Regions from separate parts of the Pseudomonas sp. GW821-FHT09E12 genome, predicted to be linked through region 2. Evidence: predicted binding sites of a transcription regulator. Region 2 holds the regulator's gene; each other region holds the start of a gene.
What was found. The regulator FliA, encoded in region 2, starts transcription of late flagellar genes. The targets are predictions, from matches to a motif close to CTAAAGTTTNNNNNNNNNNNGCCGNTAA.
Positions count from the first base shown of each region.

Region 1 (5,506 bases), on a different contig from region 2:
GCCGGGCAATTGCAGATAGATGCAGAGCATGTAGCACCAGGCCGCGGCGAACGAGACGCTGGCATACAACTCACGCCGGAAGATCAGCGGAATATCGTTGCAGAAGATGTCCCGCAGGATGCCGCCGAACACCCCGGTAATCACCCCGCTGACCGATGCCACCACCATGCCGTGGCCCATTTCCAGGGCGGTCATGCAACCGATCAGGGTGAACGCCACCAGCCCCACGGCGTCGAGCACCAGGAACAGCGAACGCAAGTGGCGCATCAAGGGCGCGATGAAGATCGTCACCAGGGCCGCAACCGAGGTCAACACCAGATACTCCGGGTGCTTGACCCAGGTCAGCGGGTAATGCCCCAGCAGCACGTCACGCACCGAACCGCCACCCAGGGCCGTGACGCAGGCGATCAACACCACCCCGAACCAGTCCATGCCGCGACGACCGGCAGACAAGGCGCCAGTCATGGCTTCGGCGGTAATGGCAATCAGGTAAAGCATCAGCAGCATGATGGCGGTCCTTACAGGAAGGCGCGCAGTCTACTCAGTTGCTGCCGGCACCAAAAGGGGGCGCCGGCTGGAATTGCTGGAGCCCCTGGAGCGATCTATCGCGAGCAAGCCTTGCGCGAACCCGTAGGAGCGAGGCTTGCCCGCGATGACGTCAGAACAGACGCCACCGCACCATCAGAGCTTGATGAAATGCTTGCGGTAATGCTGCAGCTCGGCGATCGACTCGCGGATGTCGTCCAGGGCCAGGTGGGTGCTGCCTTTCTTGAAGCTGTCGCGCACGTCCGGCGCCCAGCGGGCGGCCAGTTCCTTGAGGGTGGAAACATCAAGGTTGCGGTAGTGGAAGTAGCTTTCCAGCGCCTTCATATGGCGATACAGGAAGCGGCGATCCTGGCAGATGCTGTTGCCACAAATCGGCGACTTGCCCTTGGGCACCCACTGCTCCAGGAAGGCGATGGTCTGCGCTTCCGCTTCAGCCATGCTGATGCGGCTTTCACGCACGCGCTGGGTCAGCCCCGAGCCGCCGTGCTGGCGGGTGTTCCACTCATCCATGCCGGCGAGAATTTCATCGCTCTGGTGGATGGCAATGACCGGACCTTCAGCCAAGGTATTGAGATTGCTATCGGTGACGATGGTCGCCATCTCGATGATGACGTCGGTATCAGGGTTCAGACCGGTCATTTCCAGATCGATCCAGATCAGATTCTGCGGGTTTTGCATGTGTGGGCTCCTCGGCGTAGTTGCGCAGTTTAGCCTAGAGGGACCTGCCGGCGTGCTAAACTCGCGGCCGTTTTACCTAACCGCCGCATTATCGACACGGAACACCAATGGCCAAACGCCAGCTCAATCGTCGCCAAAACTGGCGCATCGAAAAGATTCAAGGCGAACGCGCCGCCCGCGCCGCCAAACGTGAATCCTCTGCCGTGGAAGCACTGGAAGGCGGCGATCTCGGCCCCGAACAGACCGGCCTGGTGATCGCCCACTTCGGTGTGCAGGTCGAGGTCGAGGCGCGCGAGGGCGAACTGGCCGGCCAGGTGTTCCGCTGCCACTTGCGCGCCAACCTGCCGGCGCTGGTGACCGGCGATCAGGTGGTCTGGCGTCCGGGCAACCAGGGCATCGGTGTGATCGTCGCGCAACTGCCGCGCCACACCGAGCTGTGCCGTCCCGACAGCCGCGGCCAGCTCAAGCCGGTGGCCGCCAACGTCGACATGATCGTGATCGTCTTCGCCCCGCTGCCCGAGCCCCATGCCAACCTGATCGACCGCTACCTGGTCGCCGCCGAACATGCCGGCATCCGTCCGCTGCTGCTGCTCAACAAGTTCGACCTGATCGACGAGCAGAATGCCCCCGCCCTGAACGCCTTGCTGGCGGTCTATCGGCAACTGGGCTACCCGGTGCTGGAAGTCTCGGCGCACCACGGCGACGGCATGGAACAGCTGCAAGCGCAGCTGGACGGACGGATCAGCGTGTTCGTCGGCCAGTCGGGCGTGGGCAAGTCGTCGCTGGTGAACAGCCTGCTGCCGGAAGTCGAAACCCGCGTCGGGCCTTTGTCGGAACTGTCCGGCCAGGGCACCCACACCACCACCACCGCGCGCCTGTTCCACTTCCCGGGCGGTGGCGAACTGATCGACTCCCCGGGGATTCGCGAATTCGGCCTGGGCCACGTCAGCCGCGCCGATGTCGAAGCAGGCTTCATCGAGTTCAACGACCTGCTGGGCACCTGCCGTTTCCGCGACTGCAAGCATGACCGCGAACCGGGCTGCGCCCTGCTCAAGGCCCTGGAAGACGGCCGGATCCAGCAGCAGCGGATGAACAGCTATCGCTCGATCATCGCCAGCCTGCCGGACAGCAGCTATTAACAGGTAGCACCACGCTGAAAAAAAAGGCCGCGATGATCGCGGCCTTTTTTATCGAGCACTCTTTATACAGAGCCCGCCGTTACCAATCACCGCGCGGCTGGAGGCGTAGCTGCGGGTGCAGCCGCGCCTTCGGTCTTCGGTGCGGCATCGTCGAAGATATTCAGGCGCTCGCGCAGCTCATGGGCCGGCAGTGGCTCCTGCTCCGGCGGCAAGGCATTCGGGTCGACCGGCACTTCGCCCGGGGCACCCTGGCCCTGGGTTGGTGCCGAGGCCTCGGGAGCGACTTCACCTTCGATCGCGCGCTGGGCCTTTTTGGTCAGCACCACAATGTCGATACGCCGGTTGATCGGGTTGAACGGGTCCTTGCGATCGAACAGCGATGACGAGGCATACCCCACCACGCGAGCCACCTGGCCGTCCGGATAGCTGCCCGCCACCAGCGCCCGACGCGCGGCGTTGGCACGGTTGGCCGAAAGCTCCCAGTTGCCGAAATCGCCGGTGCCCGAGTAAGGCTTGGCATCGGTGTGACCGCTGATGCTGATCTTGTTCGGCACCGCCTTGATGGTGTCGGCCATGGCCAGCAGGATGTCCTCGAAGTACGGCTTCAGGCGCGCACTGCCGGAGTCGAACATCGGCCGGTTTTCCGAATCGATGATCTGGATACGCAGGCCGTCCGGAGTGATCTCGAACAGGATCTGGTCCTTGAACTTCTGCAATTGCGGGTTTTCTTCGACCTTGTTCTGCAGCTCTTGAAGCAACAGCTCCAGACGCTCTCTTTCCACCTGCTCGGCCATGCTCTCGACCTGATCAGTGTCGACCGTGACCTTGTCCGGTTGCGGCTGCGACTTGATCTCGGGGTTGAGCGTGTTTTCCGGCGCCAGCTCGGGAGAACCGCCCAGGTCGATGATGTAGGGCGTGCCGCTTTCCGAGAAGCCGATCGGGTCCTTGAAGTAACCGGCAATGGCGATCTTCTGTTCCGGGGTGGCGGTGGACAGCAGCCACAGCACCAGGAAGAACGCCATCATCGCCGTGGCGAAGTCGGCGAAGGCGATCTTCCATGCCCCGCCGTGATGCCCGCCGGCAAAGCGCTTGACGCGCTTGATGATAATCGGCTGATTGTTTTCCATGGCTTAGCGACCGCGAACCGCTTGTTCCAGCTCGGCGAAGCTCGGACGGTGCGCCGGGTACAGGACCTTGCGCCCGAACTCCACGGCCAGCGATGGCGGCATGCCGGAAGCCGAGGCCACCAGGGAGGCCTTGATGGCTTCATAGACGTTCAGCTCTTCCTTGGCGTCGTGGGCCAGGGAATGGGCCAGCGGGCCGAAGAAGCCGTAGGCCGCGAGAATACCGAAGAAGGTACCGACCAGTGCCGCACCTACGTGCAGGCCGATGGACTTCTGGTCGCCATCGCCCAGGGACGCCATGGTCACCACGATACCCAGTACCGCCGCGACGATACCGAAACCCGGCATGCCGTCGGCGATGCCGTTGACCGCATGGGACGGATGCTCGAGGTCTTCCTTGAGACTGAACAGCTCCATGTCGAACAGGCCTTCCAGCTCGTGGGGAGCCATGTTGCCGGAGGACATGATGCGCAGGTAGTCACAGATGAACGCGGTCATGCGCTCGTCTTTGAGCACGGATGGGTACTTGGCGAAAATCGGGCTAGCGGCAGCGTCTTCGATATCGCCCTCGATCGCCATCATGCCTTCGCGGCGGCTCTTGTTGAGGATCTCGTAGATCAGGCCCAGCACTTCCAGGTAGAAGGTCTGGGAAAAACGCGAACCGAACATCCCCAAGGACTTCTTGAGCACGTGCATGGTCATGTAGCCGGGGTTCGCCTGCAGGAACGCCCCCAGCGCGGCGCCGCCGATAATCAAGACCTCGAAAGGCTGAATCAGGGCGGCAATCTTGCCGTGAGAAAGCACGTATCCGCCGAGCACGCTCGCGAACACGACGATGATGCCGATAATTTTAGCCATAGGTAGGAAGGTACTTACTGAGTCGGGTTCAAGGTCATATTCGGAAGTTCTTAAAACTCTTCTTCTACTTATCGGCAAAACTGCGCCAGACTATAGGCCGTTAAGGCGAAAAGCCAGTTTGGCCCGCTCTGGGCGTGTTTACAGCAGACGATGATTGCGCCCAGCCATGTCTAATGAAACGACAGTCCCAACTACCGCCCCCCACTCCCTCGAATCCTGGATAAAGCTGCTTGACGCGGTCCGCCTGCCGGTGCCGCAGGCCAGCCATGACCGGGTCTGCAAAGCCATCAGGGACAATCGCAGCTCATTGCGCGACATTGCCGACCTGATGCAGGACAGCCCCGCGTTGGCCTTGAGCGTGATTCGCGAAGCCAATCGCCACACCCACGGCAGCATGGGCGAGCCGGCCGAGAACCTCGAGGTCGCCCTCAACCGCCTGGGCCTGGCGCGTACCGAAGAATTGCTCGCCCGCCTGCCCGCCCAGCCCGAGCAGGAGATCCCGGTTGGGCTGCGCCAGTTGCAACTGATCAGCCAGCACGCGACCCAACAGGCCAATGGCTTTTTCGCCGGGCGCCTGGCCAGGCTCTGGCAGGACATTCACTGGGGCAGCCTGCTGTTTCTCTCGCCGCTGTGGCCCTTGGCGCTGGCCTATCCAAAACTGCTCGAAGAGTGGGAGCTGCGTGTCGTCCATAAAGCCGAACCGGCCCAGGAGGTCGAGCAGGAACTGTTCGGCGTCGGCCTGCTTCAGTTGGGCCAGGCCCTGGTGGAGGTCTGGCACTTGCCGATCTGGGTACAGCAAGGCTACCGCCTGCTGATCGACGAGCAGGACCAATTGGTCAAGGCCCTGCATATCGCCCGGGACAACGCCCATCCGCTGCACCAGCGACAATGCCTGGATGCCGACCCGGCCCTGCAGCGCTGGCTGAACCAGCCGGCCAACAGTGTGTTGCTGGCCAACGCCCTGGCCCTCTCGGCGCAAGAATCCTGGACCGGCCCGCACTGCATGCGCTGGCAATACCTGACCAGCCTGTACCTGCAGATGTCGATGGACGAGCTGCAACAACAGCTGCACCAGCAAGCCGCGCAGAGTGCCCGGCATCACCACATGCCCGACCTGTGGCATCCGGCCGAGGCGCTGCTCTGGCCCTGGGAGGCCCGGCG
Region 1 covers NZ_JBWKOM010000004.1:507,834-513,339, reverse strand. Annotated here, with positions in the region: gene AC07PQ_RS14225 (trimeric intracellular cation channel family protein) at 1-510, opposite strand, end outside; gene orn (oligoribonuclease) at 682-1,224, opposite strand; gene rsgA (small ribosomal subunit biogenesis GTPase RsgA) at 1,332-2,363, shown strand; gene motB (flagellar motor protein MotB) at 2,450-3,490, opposite strand; gene motA (flagellar motor stator protein MotA) at 3,494-4,345, opposite strand; gene AC07PQ_RS14200 (HDOD domain-containing protein) at 4,512-5,506, shown strand, end outside.
Region 1: the regulator FliA is predicted to act here: its motif matches at 4,414-4,441, upstream of motA (flagellar motor stator protein MotA).

Region 2 (5,506 bases):
CCCTTGGCCAGATGTTTTTGCGGATCTTTTTCAGCGAGGATCGATTCACGGTCATGTTCGATGCCGGCAAAACGATCGACCTGGCTGGCCATCAGGACCAGTTTGAGCAGGTTGCTCTCGACTTCGGTGACCAACTGGGTCACGCGTTTGATCACCTGACCGGTCAAGTCCTGGTAGTCCTGCGCCAGCAGAATGTCGTTGAGGTTGCTCGATACCGCGCGCGTGTCTTGCTCGCTGCGGGTCAGGAAACCGTCCACCCGGCGGGCCAGGTCGCGGAATTCCTCGGCGCCCAGTTCGCGGCGCATGAAACGCCCCCAATCGGCGCTCAGGGCCTGGGCTTCGCTGCTCAGGCCATTGACCAGCGGGGTCGCGCTCTCGACCAGATCCATGGTGCGGTTGGCCGCGGCCTCGGTCAGCCTGACCACATAGGACAGGCGCTCGGTGGCATCCGTGATCTGTGAAACTTCCTCGGCTTGCGGCATATGCGGGTCAATCTGGAAATTGACGATGGCGCTATGCAGCTCGCGGGTGAGCTTGCCGACCTCCTGGTACAGGCCGCGATCACGGGTCTGGTTGAGCTCATGGATCAGTTGCACGGCTTCGCCGAACTTGCCTTTTTCAAGGCTGTCGACCAGTTCGAGTGCGTGTTTTTTCAGGGTCGATTCGAAATCGCCCAATGAAGATTCGTTGTGCTCCATAGCTCCCCCGTGGCGGAATGATTCCACTCTCAACCGATGCGTTCGAAGATCTTCTCGATCTTCTCTTTCAACGCCTGGGCCGTGAAGGGCTTGACCACATAACCGTTTACGCCGGCCTGGGCAGCTTCGATGATCTGTTCGCGCTTGGCTTCAGCGGTCACCATGAGTACCGGCAGGTGCTTGAGTTTTTCATCGGCGCGCACATGGCGCAGCAGGTCGATACCGGTCATGCCGGGCATGTTCCAGTCCGTTACCAGAAAGTCGATGCTCCCACTGTTGAGGACCGGAATGGCGGTGGTGCCATCGTCAGCCTCGACCGTGTTGGTGAAGCCCAGGTCACGCAACAGGTTTTTTATGATCCGCCGCATCGTTGAGAAGTCATCAACGATGAGGATTTTCATGTTCTTGTCCAATTCGACCTCCAAGCAGTCTTAAACGCGTCCAGCACCTGAACGCGCCATTCAATCAATCAGGCAGAGCACTCAACGACTGCATGGAATACACACCGCAAGTCCGGCCACGTCGTGCCAGTCTCGCCCGCAGTGTCCCCCACACTGCCTGTCAGCGCGCTCGCCACTCTCCCAAACGCCCCCGCAAACGGGCCGCGCACTGGCTGTGTAACTGGCTGACCCGCGATTCGCTGACTCCCAGGACCTCACCGATTTCCTTGAGGTTCAGCTCTTCGTCGTAGTACAGCGCCAAGACCAGTCGCTCACGCTCCGGCAAATTGGCAATCGCGTCCGCCAGCGCGGCCTGGAAACGTTCGTCCTCCAGGTCGCGCGACGGCTCGAGATGAGCACTCGCGCCATCCTCATGCAGCCCTTCATGCTCGCCGTCCTGCAACAGGTCGTCGAAGCTGAACAGGCGACTGCCCAAGGTGTCGTTCAAAATCCCGTAATAATCGTCGAGACTCAATTGAAGTTCGGCCGCAACTTCATGATCTTTAGCGTCACGACCGGTTTTAGCTTCAATTGCGCGAATGGCATCGCTCACCATCCGGGTATTGCGATGTACCGAACGCGGCGCCCAGTCACCTTTACGGACCTCATCGAGCATCGCACCACGGATACGGATACCCGCGTAGGTCTCGAAACTCGCGCCCTTGCTCGCGTCGTACTTGGTCGACACTTCGAGCAGACCGATCATCCCGGCCTGGATCAGGTCTTCGACCTGGACACTGGCCGGCAGGCGCGCCAGCAAGTGATAGGCAATACGCTTGACCAGAGGCGCATAGCGCTCGATCAATTCGTACTGGCTGTCACGTGCCGACTTTTTGTAAAGGTTGTAGCCGCTGGCGCTCATAGCACCGGTCCCGCTGTCTGATGCACGAGCCGCTCGACGAAAAATTCCAGATGTCCACGTGGGTTGGCCGGCAACGGCCAGGTATCGACCTTCTGCGCGATGGCCTTGAATGCCAGCGCGCATTTCGAACGCGGAAACGCTTCATAGACCGCACGCTGCTTTTGCACGGCCTTGCGCACGCATTCGTCGTAAGGCACGGCGCCGACATATTGTAGGGCCACGTCCAGGAAGCGATCCGTGACCTTGGTCAACTTGGCGAACAGGTTGCGCCCTTCCTGCGGGCTCTGCGCCATGTTGGCGAGCACGCGGAAGCGGTTCATGCCGTAGTCGCGGTTGAGCAGCTTGATCAGCGCGTAGGCGTCGGTGATCGAGGTCGGCTCGTCGCAGACCACCAGCAACACTTCCTGGGCCGCGCGGACAAAGCTGACCACCGAGTCGCCGATGCCGGCGGCGGTGTCGATCACCAGCACATCGAGGTTGTCGCCGATGTCGCTGAAGGCCTGGATCAGGCCGGCATGCTGCGCCGGGCTCAGATGAACCATGCTCTGGGTGCCGGACGCCGCCGGCACGATACGGATTCCACCCGGCCCCTGCAGCAGCACATCGCGCAGCTCGCAGCGGCCTTCGATCACGTCGGCGAGGGTCCGTTTGGGGGTCAGCCCCAATAGCACGTCGACGTTGGCCAGGCCCAGGTCGGCGTCCAGCAGCATGACGCGCCGGCCGAGCTCCGCTAGGGCCAGGGACAAGTTCACTGACACGTTAGTCTTGCCGACGCCACCTTTGCCGCCGGTCACCGCGATCACCTGTACGGGATGCATGCTGCCCATGTTCGTTCTTTACCTTGTCTTACTTAGACGGGGCCACATAACTGGCTGCGCGTTCACCAACGGAACAATGCCTGGCAGACCATCGATGTAGGTACATTGCAATCTTTTCATGATTCCCTCAGCCAACCCGCTTGGTCGGGTTGTGGTAGAGGTCAGCGAACATGTCAGCCATGGCTTCTTCGCTGGGTTCTTCCTGCATCTGCACGCTCACCGCACGACTGACCAGCTGGTGACGACGCGGCAAGTGCAGATCGTCCGGAATCCGCGGGCCATCGGTCAGATAGGCAACAGGGAGTTCATGACTGATCGCCAGGCTCAACACCTCACCAAGGCTGGCGGTTTCATCCAGTTTAGTCAGGATGCAGCCGGCCAGCCCGCAACGCTTGTAGCTGTGGTATGCGGCGGTTAGAACCTGTTTCTGGCTGGTGGTTGCCAAGACCAGATAATTTTTTGCCCGGATGCCACGTCCAGCCAGGCTTTCCAGCTGCATGCGCAGGGCCGGGTCGCTGGCTTGCAGGCCGGCGGTGTCGATCAGCACCACACGCTTGCGCAGCAGCGGATCGAGGGCTTGCGCCAGGGACTGGCCCGGGTCGACATGGGTCACCGAGACGTTGAGGATCCGGCCCAGGGTCTTGAGCTGTTCCTGGGCGCCGATGCGGTAGCTGTCCATGCTCACCAGCGCGATGTTCTGCGCGCCGTACTTGAGTACATAACGCGCGGCCAGCTTGGCCAGGGTGGTGGTCTTGCCCATGCCGGCGGGGCCGACCATGGCGATCACACCGCCCTCCTCCAGTGGCTCGACTTCCGGGGTCACGATCATCCGCGCCAGGTGGGCCAGGAGCATGCGCCAGGCCTGGCGGGGTTCGTCGATTTCAGTGATCAGCGCCAGCAGGTCGCGGGCCAGCGGACCGGACAAGCCGATACGCTGCAGGCGCCGCCACAGGTTGGCCTGTTCGGGCCGGCTGCCTTGCAGCTGGCTCCAGGCCAGGGAGCCGAGCTGGACTTCCAGCAGCTCGCGCAGGCCATTGAGTTCAAAACGCATCGAGTCCAGTGCCCGCTGATCGACAGCCGGCGCGGCGACTACCGGGGCCGGGCGCTGGGGCTCGTTGAATGTAGGTTCGATCAGCGGCTCGGCGGCGGTCAGCGGCAGGCCGGCGAACAGCTGGCGATTGGTGCTGGCATCGCCGTCGCCACGCAGGCTCAGTTCGGCCTGGGCGGTGACGATGCGCGACTGAGTCTTGCGCAGTTCGTCCTCGAGCTCCATGTTCGGCACCCGTGGCGCCAGCGCCGACAGCTTGTAATCCAGGGCAGCCGTCAGCTCGACACCGCCGGCGATGCGGCGATTGCCAATGATGGCGGCGTCGGCGCCCAGCTCATCACGAACCAGCTTCATGGCCTGACGCATATCGGCGGCGAAAAAACGCTTAACTTGCATAACCCACTACCTCAGCCGTTGGGCCCTACTGTCGCAACGATGGTCACTTGCTTGTTGTCAGGGATTTCCTGGTACGCCAACACGTGCAAGCCCGGGACCGCCAGGCGCCCGAACCGCGAGAGCATCGCGCGGACCGGACCGGCTACCAGCAGAATCACCGGTTGACCTTGCATTTCCTGGCGCTGCGCGGCTTCGATCAACGAACGCTGCAGCTTCTCAGCCATGCTTGGCTCCAACAGGACACCCTCTTCCGAGCCTTGTCCTGCCTTCTGCAGACTATTGAGCAAAATCTGTTCCAACCTGGGCTCCAAGGTGATCACAGGCAGCTCGGACTCAGTACCTACAATGCTTTGCACGATGGCGCGCGACAATCCGACACGCACCGCGGCCACCAAAGCGGCAGTATCTTGACTCTTGGCGGCATTGTTCGCGATGGCCTCGGCAATGCTGCGGATATCGCGCACCGGCACCTGTTCGGCCAGCAGCGCCTGCAGCACCTTGAGCAGCTGGGACAACGAAAGCACGCCCGGCACCAGCTCTTCCGCCAGCTTCGGCGAACCCTTGGCCAGCAATTGCAAGAGCTGCTGGACTTCTTCGTGGCCGATCAGCTCGCTGGAGTGCTTGTACAGAATCTGGTTGAGGTGGGTGGCGACCACGGTGCTGGCGTCGACCACGGTGTAGCCCAGCGACTGCGCCTGGGCGCGCTGGCTGATCTCGATCCACACCGCCTCCAGGCCGAAGGCCGGATCTTTGGCGTTGATGCCGTTGAGCGTGCCATAGACCTGCCCCGGGTTGATCGCCAGCTCGCGATCCGGGTAAATCTCGGCCTCGGCCAGGATCACCCCCATCAGCGTCAGCCGGTAGGCGCTGGGCGCCAGGTCGAGGTTGTCGCGAATATGCACGGTGGGCATGAGGAAGCCCAGGTCCTGGGACAGCTTCTTGCGCACGCCCTTGATCCGCGCCAGCAATTGCCCACCCTGGTTGCGGTCCACCAGGGGAATCAGGCGGTAACCGACTTCCAGGCCGATCATGTCGATCTGGGTCACGTCGTCCCAGCCCAGTTCCTTGGTTTCCAGGGCGCGGGCCGGCGAAGGCAGCAGCTCCTGCTGGCGCTTGACCTCTTCCAGCGCCTTGACCTTGACCACGTTCTGGCGTTTCCAGAAAAGGTACGCGGCACCGGCCGCCAGGGCCGCCATGCTCAGGAAGGAAAAGTGCGGCATGCCCGGCACCAGGCCCATCACCGC
Region 2 covers NZ_JBWKOM010000011.1:139,820-145,325, reverse strand. Annotated here, with positions in the region: gene AC07PQ_RS27490 (protein phosphatase CheZ) at 1-698, opposite strand, end outside; gene AC07PQ_RS27485 (chemotaxis response regulator CheY) at 728-1,099, opposite strand; gene fliA (RNA polymerase sigma factor FliA) at 1,260-2,000, opposite strand; gene fleN (flagellar synthesis regulator FleN) at 1,997-2,827, opposite strand; gene flhF (flagellar biosynthesis GTPase FlhF) at 2,946-4,262, opposite strand; gene flhA (flagellar biosynthesis protein FlhA) at 4,274-5,506, opposite strand, start outside.

Region 3 (5,506 bases), on a different contig from region 2:
ATCGACGACTTTCTGGTGCGCCGTTCCTGCGCCCTCGCCGGCCTTGGCTGTACCATCCTGCCGATGATGTATTGCGAGGAAGAACTGCAGGCCGGGCAACTGGTGCAACTGCTGCCCGAGTGGTCGCTGCCTGGCGGTTGGCTGCAGGCGGTCTACCCTCACCGGCGCGGTGTATTGCCAGCGGTAAGGGCCTGGATCGAGCATGTCAGCGAAGCGTTCAAAGGCTGCGGGGACCGCACACTGTGACAGCGCGACAAAAGGAAAAAACCATGACTGAAGCGGATGTGGCGCAATTCTGCCTGGACTTGCCGGGCGCGCGCGAAGACTACAAATGGGGCGGCGTGCGGGTGTTTTCCGTGGCCGGCAACAAGATGTTCGCCCTGCAGAACCTGCGGGGCGAGTCACTGGCGTTCAAGGTGGACAAGGAGCTGTTCCTCGGCCATGTCGACCGTCCCGGCATCGCGCCGGCGCCGTACCTGGCCCGGGCGCACTGGATCATCATGCAGACGCCCTACCCGCTGGGCGCCGGCGAACTGCGGGACTTGCTGCGGCGTTCGCACCAGTTGGTGGTGAGCAAGCTGCCCAAGCGGGTACAGGTAGGCCTGTTGCTTTAGAACAGCGAGAACAGGCTGCCTTCGAGAAACAGCCGGTCGATCCAGAACACCTGGTGCAGCAGCACGATCAGCCAGAACACCAGTTGATAGGACAGCTTGCGGGTCTTGTGGCGAAACGCCTGTTGCGCCAGCAAGGCGCCTGGCCAGCCACCGGCCAGCTCCACGGCGTGCAAGACGTTTTCCGGGGTCCGCCAGCTGTCGCTGCGGGCCTTGCGCTTGTCGCTCCAATAGAGGAAGAACGTCAGCACGCTGACCGCGCCGTAGGCCGCCAGCGGTACCCAGGAAATCCCCTTCACGCCCAACAGCAGCGAACCGCACAGCGGTAAGGCGCAGAGCAGCAGGAAGATCACCGCCTTGAGCCTTGGCTGCTGGATCCGAGCCCCGGCGACTTCGCCGGGGCGGTTCTGATTGCGTGCGTTCATCAGGAATGGACCGAGGTCCAGTCGACCCAACCGAACTGCCAGGTGGCGAGGATCACCAGGCCGAAGGCAATGCGGTACCAGGCAAAGGCCGCGTAGCTGTGGTTGGCAATGAACTTGAGCAGGCCCCTGACCGCGATCATCGCGAAGATGAACGAGGTGATGAAGCCGATGGCGAACACCGGCAGGTCGTCCGGCTGGAACAGATTGCGGTACTTGTAGCCCGAGTAGACCGCGGCACCGACCATGGTCGGCATAGCCAGGAAGAACGAGAACTCGGTGGCGGTCTTGCGCGACAGGCCGAACAACAGGCCGCCGATGATGGTGGAACCCGAGCGCGAGGTGCCTGGAATCATCGCCAGGCACTGGGCGAAACCGACCTTCAAGGCATCTTTCCAGCTGATCTCGTCCACCGTGTTGGCATGTATTTCATGCTGCCGGCGTTCGGCCCAGAGCATGACCACGCCCCCCACCACCAGCGCCGTGGCGACGGTGATCGGGTTGAACAGGTATTCATGGATCAGGTCGGCGAAAATCACCCCCAGCACCACGGCGGGCAGGAAGGCGATCAGCAGGTTGATGGTGAAACGCTGGGCGTTGCGCTGGGTCGGCAGGCCGGTGACCACGTCGAGGATCTTGCGGCGAAACTCCCAGACCACCGCGAGAATGGCCCCCAGCTGAATGATGATGTTGAACGCCATGGCGCGCTCGCCACCGAAGTTGAGCAAGTCGGCAACGATAATCTGGTGGCCCGTGCTGCTGATGGGCAGAAACTCCGTCAGCCCTTCCACAATCCCTAAAATCAATGCCTGTACGGCAGTCCAAAGCTCCATCAATCCCCCGAAGGTCATGCCGTGGCATGCCTCTTAGTTTTTCTTCAATGTTCACTGACACGTGCGTCGCGACTTCGCAGCCGCAATAGGATCATCATCGCCCCTGAAAATTCCGTGAAAAATCAGCCGGATTCAGGTTTTTCGCGATGAGGCCGAAATCCTAGCAGACATACTCGATAAACGCTGTCGCGTTGAGAGAATCAGCGGGACCGGACTGCAAGGAGCGCATGACGGATGTACGGAGTGTTTCTATTACAAGAACAACAATCGGGAGTGACAGATTCATGAACAGCTTACGCAGAATGTCGATCAGCCGCCGGCTGTGGCTCATCCTGATTGTCGCGGTACTGATGCTGATGACCCTGGGCATGTTGATGCTCAAGCAGATCCACGACGACCTGTACCAGGCCAAGGCGCAGAAGACCCAGCATGTGGTGCAGACCGCCAACGGTGTGCTGGCCTATTTCCAGGGCCTGGAAAGCGCCGGCAGCCTCGATCGCGCGACGGCGCAGAAGCAGGCGTTGAGTGCCATACGCAACCTGCGCTATGACCAGAGCGACTACTTCTGGATCAACGACCTGGCCCCGGTCATGGTCATGCACCCGACCAACCCCAAGCTCGACGGCCAGAACCTCGCGGCCATTCGCGACCCGGACGGCTTTGCCGTGTTCAACGAAATGGTGGCCATCGCCAAGGCCAAGGGCGCCGGCATGGTCAACTATCGCTGGCCGAAACCGGGCGCCAGCGAGCCGGTGCAGAAGACCTCCTATGTCCAACTGTTCCAGCCCTGGGGCTGGATCATCGGTTCGGGGGTGTACATCGATGACGTGCAGGCCGAGTTCCGCAGCCAGGTGGTGAAGGCCTCGGTCGTCGGTATCGCCATTGCCCTGCTCATGGCCCTGCTGGTGTTGCTGATCGCCCGCAGCATCGTCCGCCCGCTGCAGGAAACCGTGCACGCCATGGCCAATATCGCCAGCGGCGAAAGCGACCTGACTCGCACCCTCGACACCCACGGCCAGGACGAAGTCACCGAACTGGCCCGGCACTTCAACGGTTTCACCGCCAAGCTGCGTCTTGTAGTCAGCCAGCTGCAGGTATCGGCCGCAGCCCTGGCGCAGTCCTCCACCGACCTGGGCAGCAATGCCAGCCAGGCCCAGGAACGCAGCCAGCAGCAGTCGCAGCAGATGGAGCTGGTGGCCACCGCCATCAACGAAGTGACCTACGGCGTACAGGACGTGGCAAAGAACGCCGAACACGCCGCCAGCGAGATGCGCGACGCTGAAGCCCAGGCCCAGCAGGGCCAGGTCAATATCGACGGCAGCCTGCAACAGATCGACCGGCTCTCGGGCACCATCGACCAGGCCGTGGAAGTGATTCGCACCCTGGCCCAGGAAAGCACCCAGATCGGCAGCGTGCTGGAGGTGATCCACTCGATCGCCGAGCAGACCAACCTGCTGGCGCTCAACGCGGCGATCGAAGCCGCCCGCGCAGGCGAACAGGGCCGCGGGTTCGCCGTGGTGGCCGATGAGGTGCGCCTGCTGGCCCAGCGGACGCAGAAGTCCACCGCCGAGATCCAGTCGATGATCGAGCGCCTGCAAGGGCACTCGGAAGCCGCGGTGAAGGTCATCGGCGACAGCAGCCGGGCTTCGCAACAGACCATCGAGCAGGCCGGGCTGGCCGGTGAAAGCCTGAACGCCATTGGCCAGGCCCTGCGCAACCTCAACGGGCTGAACGCCTCGATTGCCAGCGCCACGTTGCAACAGGCCCATGTGGTCGAAGACATCAACCAGAACGTGACCCAGGCCGCCGGCCTGTCCCACAGCACCGCCCTGGCGGCCGAGCAGTCCAGTGCCGCCAGCCTGCACCTCAAGGAACTGAGCGAGCAGCTCAACGGCCTGTTGCGCCAGTTCCGGGTCTGAAGCTGACCGTGGCGGGGTTTTCGCCCCGCCACGGTTGCCGGCCTTCACTAACATGCAAGGCCGCTTCTGGTTACAATCCGCACCCTCCTCCGCTTCCAGGTAGTTTTCATGTCCGGGCTTGAACTGTTCGCCGCCGCACTCGGCGTGATCGCCGTCTGGCTGACAGTCAGACAGAACCCCTGGTGCTGGCCGATCGGCCTGGTCATGGTGCTGCTGTACAGCTGGATCTTCTTCGAGGTGAAGCTGTATTCGGACATGCTGCTGCAAGTGGTCTACGCCGCCCTGCAACTCTATGGCTGGTGGCAGTGGACCCGCGGTGGCGCCAGTCATCAGGGCCGTCCGGTCAGCCTGCTGGCGCCACGCTCGATGCTGCTGGGCCTGAGCCTCGGGGCTATCGGCAGCCTGCTGTTGGGGGCCGCCATGGCCCATTGGACCGATGCCGCGCAACCCTGGCTGGACGCCGCGCTGACCGGCTTCAGCCTGGTGGCGCAGTGGTGGATGGCGCAGAAGCGTGTGCAATGCTGGCCGCTGTGGATTGCCGTCGACGTGATTTTTGTCGGCCTGTTCATCTACAAGGACCTGTACCTGACGGCGGCCCTGTACGGGCTGTTCACCTTGCTGGCCGTGCAGGGCTGGCGCGCCTGGCGGGCCGACTCAGCGTTGCGCCCGGCATGAAGGTCCTGGTGTTGACCGGCCCCGAGTCCAGCGGCAAAAGCTGGCTCAGCGGCCACTTGCAGGCACGCTTCGGCGGCATCCAGGTGGGCGAGTACGTTCGCCATTTCATCGAGCAGCAGCGACGCGATACCTGCCTGGCGGATATCCCGGAGATCGCCCGCGGCCAGTTGGCCTGGGAGGACCAGGCCCGGGCACAACAGCCGCCGCTGCTGATTCTCGACACGCACCTGCTGAGCAATATGCTCTGGAGCCAGACCCTGTTCGGCGCCTGCCCGGACTGGCTGGAGCCCGAGCTGCTGGCTCGCGGCTACGATCTTCACCTGCTACTCTCCCCCGAAGATGTCGGCTGGAGCAACGACGGCCAGCGCTGCCAACCCCAACTGAGCGAGCGCCTGGCCTTCTTCAAGGCCACCGGTGATTGGCTGGTGCAACACCAGCAGCCCTTCGAAGTGATTCGCGGCGACTGGGAAACCCGTCGACAACGGGCATTCGAGCGGGTCGAGCGTTTACTTCAGGGTTAGCCGAATCCCTTTCCTGTCCGCTTTTTTTCTCCTCTGCTGGCGAGAAAAACGTCCATCCCTGAAACACCCGCCGCTGCGCAGAACGGCCAAATCAAAGGGCTTCTCATTGCCCTTCTGCCATCTGTTAAAACGCTGATACAACCCGCCGCGAGCCCCCCGATCCAGAGCCTCGCCACGGCCATACCGGGCTGTCGAAGGCGATACTGGTCTCATCGTTGAAACACCCCTGCCCCGGCAACACACCTGGTTATTCGTAACCTGTTGAATTTTTGAAACAATCGAAAAGCGGCACGGCTTCTGCTCTCTACCCTGGCAACGCTGACTAGGGCCAGCGAAGAAGAAGGGAATGCTGCCGTGGAGAATCTCAATTCAGCTCTGACCCACCTCCTGCTGATCGGCTGTGCCATCGGCTCGCTGCTCAGCCTCCCGGTCCAGGCTGCCGACGACATCAGGGACGGCAGGATCGTTCTCGACCGCGACGTTCAACCTCGTAGCGTCGGCCGCCCTCCGCTGCATCCTGACCCC
Region 3 covers NZ_JBWKOM010000007.1:288,995-294,500, forward strand. Annotated here, with positions in the region: gene AC07PQ_RS21770 (LysR substrate-binding domain-containing protein) at 1-246, shown strand, start outside; gene AC07PQ_RS21775 (MmcQ/YjbR family DNA-binding protein) at 270-614, shown strand; gene AC07PQ_RS21780 (DUF1294 domain-containing protein) at 611-1,036, opposite strand; gene AC07PQ_RS21785 (undecaprenyl-diphosphate phosphatase) at 1,036-1,866, opposite strand; gene AC07PQ_RS21790 (methyl-accepting chemotaxis protein) at 2,151-3,785, shown strand; gene pnuC (nicotinamide riboside transporter PnuC) at 3,894-4,460, shown strand; gene AC07PQ_RS21800 (AAA family ATPase) at 4,457-4,981, shown strand; gene fapA (functional amyloid chaperone FapA) at 5,336-5,506, shown strand, end outside.
Region 3: the regulator FliA is predicted to act here: its motif matches at 1,998-2,025, upstream of AC07PQ_RS21790 (methyl-accepting chemotaxis protein).